One region of the Pseudoalteromonas sp. BSi20495 genome, then DNA from elsewhere that is predicted to be linked to it. Evidence: predicted binding sites of a transcription regulator. Region 1 holds the regulator's gene; the other holds the start of a gene.
The links. Region 1 encodes sigma-54, which starts transcription at its own class of promoters, with help from an activator protein. Its sites were predicted from a motif close to GTTGGCACGNNNNTNGNNT; they were not measured.

Region 2: a site for sigma-54 is predicted at 1,744-1,762, ahead of fliE (flagellar hook-basal body complex protein FliE). Genes of this name have one in related genera too.

The regions. Positions count from the first base shown of each region.
Region 1 is NZ_BADY01000061.1:34,183-37,401, forward strand. Features, by position in the region: gene rapZ (RNase adapter RapZ) at 1-237, opposite strand, end outside; gene ptsN (PTS IIA-like nitrogen regulatory protein PtsN) at 257-709, opposite strand; gene hpf (ribosome hibernation promoting factor) at 714-1,001, opposite strand; gene P20495_RS11560 (RNA polymerase factor sigma-54) at 1,028-2,527, opposite strand; gene lptB (LPS export ABC transporter ATP-binding protein) at 2,597-3,219, opposite strand, start outside.
Region 2 is NZ_BADY01000083.1:2,534-5,752, reverse strand. Features, by position in the region: gene fliF (flagellar basal-body MS-ring/collar protein FliF) at 1-1,349, opposite strand, end outside; gene fliE (flagellar hook-basal body complex protein FliE) at 1,370-1,702, opposite strand; gene P20495_RS08690 (sigma-54 dependent transcriptional regulator) at 1,849-3,219, opposite strand, start outside.

The sequences.
Region 1 (3,219 bases):
TTTAGCAAAGCCAGGTAAGTATTCAAGGATATCGTTAAATTCATCTTGCTCTTTTGGTAAATTACGGACATCAATACTAACTGCAATTTTGTCGTAGTTATCAGATACACTTCTCACTAAAGAAGGTAGCAGATTAATTGGAATATTATCTACGCAATAATAACCTAAATCTTCAACTACGCGTAAAGCAACCGATTTTCCAGAACCGGAACGGCCACTTATGATAATTAATTCCATTTATCACCCATTATGTTAATTACGATTGTTCTACAATAACTTGATACAGTTCAGTATCTGATTTTGCGCTGCGTAACTGTTTACAAAAATCTTTATTATTTAGTTTATCAGCTATCGTTGCGAGCGTCTTTAAGTGCTGCTGGTTATCGCCATCAGGTACGATGAGAGCAACAAATATATCAACAGGGCGATTATCTATTGCATCAAAATTAATAGGTGTTTCGCTTACTAATACGAGTGCTAAGGGCTCTTCTGCGCCGCTCATTCGCCCATGAGGGATTGCAATGCCTCTTCCTATACCAGTGCTTCCCAGTTTTTCTCTATTCATTAAGGCGCTGAGAATATCTTGTTGAGAAAGATATGGGAGCTTGTCATGAGCAAGTTGACTGATGAACTCTAAAATTCTTTTTTTACTATTAAAAAGGACCGCAGCTCTGCTGCAGTCCTGGCATATAAGTGAACTTAATTTCATAATATTAGTGTCGAGCAAGCTTCTCTTTGTGTTTAATAACTTGGCGATCGAGCTTGTCAATCAGCGAGTCAATGGCGGCGTACATATCTTGATGTTCAGTAGAGGCAAATAACTCAGCTCCACTTACATGAATCGTTGCCTCAGCTTTTTGGTTTAATTTTTCTATATCAAGAATGACATGAACATTATTAATATGATCTGAGTGTCTTTCTAGCTTCGCAAATTTGGTATTTACATAATCTCTTAATGAATCAGTTACTTCTACGTGACGACCAGTTAAGTTTAGTTGCATAAGCATTACCCTCTTTGTTTAGCGTCTTAAATCAAACTTTTTCGCTGATTTGACGGTGGAATAGCTAGAGATTCGCGATACTTTGCGATTGTACGTCTCGCTACTTTTATTCCTTGCTCAGCTAATATATCTGCAATTTTACTATCACTCAATGGTTTTGCTGAGTTTTCTGCTGCGATTAATTTTTTAATGAGAGCGCGTATTGCTGTTGATGAGCATTCGCCTCCATTTTCAGTACTTACATGGCTTGAGAAAAAATATTTAAGCTCAAAAATACCGCGAGGTGTATGCATATATTTTTGAGTTGTTACGCGTGAAATAGTTGATTCGTGCATTTCGACCATTTCTGCTACATCATTTAAAACCATTGGTTTCATGGCTTCTGGGCCATGCTCAAAAAAACCTTGTTGTTGCTTAACAATACAATTAGTTACTTTTAATAGTGTATCGTTTCTACTTTCTAAACTTTTAATAAACCATTTAGCTTCTTGTAGATGCGAGCGAATAAACTGGCTATCACCACTTGATTTAACGGTGCGTGACATTGCTGCATATTGGCTGTTGACTCTGATTTTAGGCATGCTATCTGGGTTTAGTTCAACAACCCAGCGACCTTTTATTTTTTTCACCGATACATCAGGAATTACATACTCAGATTCTTCTCTAACTATAGTATCCGCCGGTTTTGGGCTAAGAGTATGTATTAAAGTCATTATTTCTTTAAGCTCTTCTTCTTTGAGCTTTGTTTTTTTCATTAATGTACGATAGTCGCGAGCAGCTAATAGATCAATGTGCTCGGTTAAAATCATTTTTGTTTCATTAATATAGGGTGTTTCTTTATCGTATTGGTTCAGCTGAATACATAAGCATTCTTGTAAACTACGTGCTGCAATACCAACAGGGTCAAACAATTGAATTCGTTTTAAAACAGCTTCTATTTCGTCAAGTTCAACTTCGTTGTCTTCTTCGTTCTCTTGATTAAAACTTTCTAAAATTTCTTCGCAGCTTAGCGTTAAAATACCCGAATCATCGACGGCTTCAACAATCGCAATCGCAATCGCTTCATCGGTAGGACTAAAGGGAGTCAGTTGTAGTTGCCACATTAGGTATTCGTGGAGCGTTTCAGTCGAGGAGCCTTGGTATATAGATTCATCTTCAGGCATTGGTCCTGATGATGACGCTGGGGCTGCGCTCATATATTCATCCCAACTAACATCCATAGCCATTTCATCACTTAGCGTATCTTTAGCAAGTGCTTCACCACTGTCTTGCTCATATTCGCTCGGAACATCATCAGCATTTGCGCTAACAGTGACATCGTCGTTATCTGCTTTTTGCTCGTTTTTACCAGCAGAATCTTCGGCGTAATCTTGTTCTTCAACCTCTAATAGGGGGTTGCTGTCGAGTGCTTCTTGTATTTCTTGCTGGAGATCCAATGTACTGAGTTGCAACAGGCGAATTGCTTGTTGCAGCTGTGGAGTCATTGTAAGTTGCTGGCCCATGCGCAGCTGTAATGATTGCCTCATGTATCTCTAACAATCCTTTTATGTTGTTATAATTAATACTAGCAGATGCTTAAAGACATGGCGTAAATGTTACAGCCTAAATTGCTCGCCTAAATAAACATCACGTACTGTTTTATCGTTTAATACGTGTTCTGGAGTGCCTGATGCAATTAACTCACCATGAGAAACTATGTAGGCTTTTTCGCAAACATCAAGAGTTTCTCTTACATTATGGTCGGTAATTAACACACCAATACCACGATTTTTAAGATGTTCTATTATTTTCTTTATATCTAACACTGAAATAGGGTCAACACCAGCAAAAGGCTCATCAAGCAATATAAATTTAGGATCAGCGGCTAGTGCTCGCGCTATTTCAACTCGGCGACGCTCGCCTCCTGATAATGCCATACCTTGGCTATCACGAATGTGCTGAATACTAAATTCATCTAATAAATTGTTAAGTGTGTCTTCTCTTGCTTGCTTATTTAGCTCTTTACGTGTTTCTAAAATAGCCATTAAATTTTGATAAACAGTAAGCTTTCTAAAAATTGATGATTCTTGGGGTAAGTAACCAATGCCTAATCTAGCACGACTATGCATAGGTAAAAGAGTAATATCGTTATCGTCGATAGAAATCTTGCCTTTATCACTAGGTACAAGGCCTACAATCATATAAAACGTTGTGGTTTTACCTGCACCATTAGGGCCAA
Region 2 (3,219 bases), on a different contig from region 1:
TCAAGGTCTAAACCTGTCGTTTCACGCACAAATGGCACTGTTACCACTTCAAGTGCATCGCCACGCTGCATATCAAACCCTACACCGCCTTGTAATAAACGACGAATATTTGACAATGCCTCCACTGATCGTGGTGTCATGGTCGTTTCGCCGTTTTCACCCACTTTTGGAATATAATCAACAGCAACCGATACACTTATTCTGCGTATTACCCCCGTTTGCTGGCGTTTATGCGAAATAGTAGTATCAAGCTCATAGTTTCGCGTAGATTCTTTGTGATTACGAGTTGGCGAAGTGCCTGTTCCTGCACCACCTTGTCCTGCTACTTCTGGAATATTCGAGTTTAGTGGAGGCTGATTCGTAAGCGCACCTGGAATACCAACGGCTAAACCGCCTATGTTATTTTCTTCAAATGTGGTTTCACTTCTCACTGCAGGTAAATCTGGATTGTAGCGTTTTTGTGTTTCTTCTATCGCACTAAAGTCCATACTTAAATCAACTTGGGCTGTGTAATTTGCAAGCCCTACGACAGGTATTAGAATGCTGTCTATTTTTTCTAAATATTCTTGTTCTCGTTTACGTTCTAAATCGTACTCTTTACGAGAACGTGCTGCTAATGAGCTTTGCGAACCTGAATTTAATAAGCGACCATTTTGATCTGTAACAGTCACCCTAGCTGGCTCTAAGCCTTGTACTGCTGAAGCAATCATATCAACAACAGAGTCTATCTCTTCACCATTAAGAGAGCGTCCACGTTTAAGTGTTAACACAACGGTGGCAGATGGCTTTTTCTCTCTGCGCGCAAATACGTTCTCTTTTGGTATCGCAAGCAATACTTTCGCACGAGTAATATTATTAAGCTCTTCTATTGTACGTGCTAATTGCTGCTCTCTACCATGTTTGAGGCGCTCACGTTCAAGACGCTGACTAACCCCAAATCCCATATCTTGCATGATAATATCTGATCCCGAAGTAGGTCCTTGGTCTAACCCTTCGCGAGTCATTAATAATTTTATATTTTGATATTCACTTTCATCAACCGATACGACATTACCATCAAGTTGGTATTCTATCTTTTGTGCATCTAAAAAATCGAGGGTTTGAATTAACTCTTCTGTTTGCATTTTACCCAATGGGCGCATATCTGGCTGACGTGCCCAAATAATGATAAAAATGGCAATAGCCAAACAAATAGCCAGAGCTATAACCAGTGTCACTTGGCGTAATACATCTGTACCATTTAAAGCACTTAAATAGCCTGATTTCTGTTCTTGTTGATCATCACTATCACTTTGGTCGATATCACCACTAGCAAGTGCAAGGTCTGTAGATTGGTTAGATTGCGCCACGATAATTCTCCACTACCTAGTTAAACAGGCATGTTCATGATTTCTTTGTAAGCTTCTACAAGTTTATTACGAACCTGTACTGTAGCTTCAAATGCAACCGAAGATTTCTGAGAAGCAATCATCGCCTCAGCAAGCGATACACTTCGGTCACCCATTTCAACTGCTTTTACTTTTTGGCCTGTATCTTGTTGTAACTCATGCACTGTATTTAGTGCATTACTTAGCATATCGCCAAATTGTGCAGTAGAAGTAGACTGTACTTGAGTTGGCAATTTATTAATTTGATTACTACGGCCAGCTTCAAGGGCCATTGATTGCATTTCTTGAAAGACAGCGCTATTTTGAATTTTCATAATTTTTCTCTGACAATGCAGTTAAGCTTATAAATATAACAAAGCACAAAGCATGCCAACTAAAAGTCATTTAAAAACAAATGGTTAAGAATTACTTATGAGTCAGAGTTTTGACAACCCCAAATTAAATTTGGGGTTTAGAGGGATTATGCAGGAAGTGAAATACCTAAATCGCGCATTTGCGCTAGCTTATAACGTAATGTTCGAGGGCTAATACCTAATGTTTCTGCTACATCTTTGCGCTTACCTTGACAGCGGGCTAATGTTTCTAAAATAATACTATGCTCTTTGTCTTTAAGTTCATCTTTATAGCTCCCCGTGTCAACCGCAAGTAAATCTTGCTTTGGCTCACCAACCATAGGCATTTTTTCATCGTAATATGCCGTGCTTAAGCTATTTATAGCTTCGCTTGACGTTACTGTTTCCAACACTTCAGTTGGTGTAATTACAAAATCGCTTGCTACTAAGTTTTCGATAAAAATAGCATGTTCATTTATTGTATTACCACTTCGTAGTATCAGTGCTCGCTGAATTACGTTATCCAGTTCACGAACATTACCAGGCCATGCATGAGCAAGTAGTTTTTGCTCTGCTGCTTTATCTAAGTAGGCCATAGGCTCTTTACTTTTATTTATATGGCGTTCTATTAAATGCTTTGCGAGTATAATTATATCACCAGGGCGCTGGCAAAGAGGTCGCCACATTAATGGAAAAACATTAAGTCGGTAATATAAGTCCTCTCTAAATTGGTTCTTAGCGACCGCTTCTTTTAAGTCACGATTACTCGTTGCTAACACACGAACATCTAGTTGGATTGTCTTACGAGCACCTAAACGCTCTACTTCCCGCTCTTGTAGCACTCGTAGTAGCTTTGCCTGTAATCCTAAATCCATTTCAGTGATTTCATCTAGTAAAATTGTTCCGCCTTGCGCTTGTTCAAATTTACCAGGGCATGCTTGAATAGCACCTGTAAACGCCCCTTTTTCGTAACCAAATAAAGTGGCCTCAAGCATATTTTCAGGGATCGCAGCACAATTTATAGCAACAAAGGGTTCATTGCATCGACTCGATTTATCGTGAATATAACGCGCGAGCACTTCTTTACCTGAACCACTAGGCCCGAGCACCATTACACTCGCATCAGAGCGTGCAACTTTACTTGCAAGTTCGAGTAATTGAATGCTACTTGGGTCGGCAACAATAGGGCCATCTGTCTCTTTCGCTTTTTCAGGCAAATAGCGACTCACCATATTAAGTAGCACTTCAGGTGCAAATGGTTTAGCCATATAATCAATAGCACCTAAACGCATAGCTTCAACAGCATCATCAATCGTGGCATAGGCCGTCATCATCAATACAGGTAAGTCGGGATAATTTAATTTAATACTTCGCAGTAAGTCCAAACCGCTCATGGTTCCCATTTGCACATCACTTACGACTAATGAAAATTGCTCTTTTTTAAGCAATAACATCGCTTGCTCTGCGCTATTAGCTGAAACGCATTCAATACCTGACAT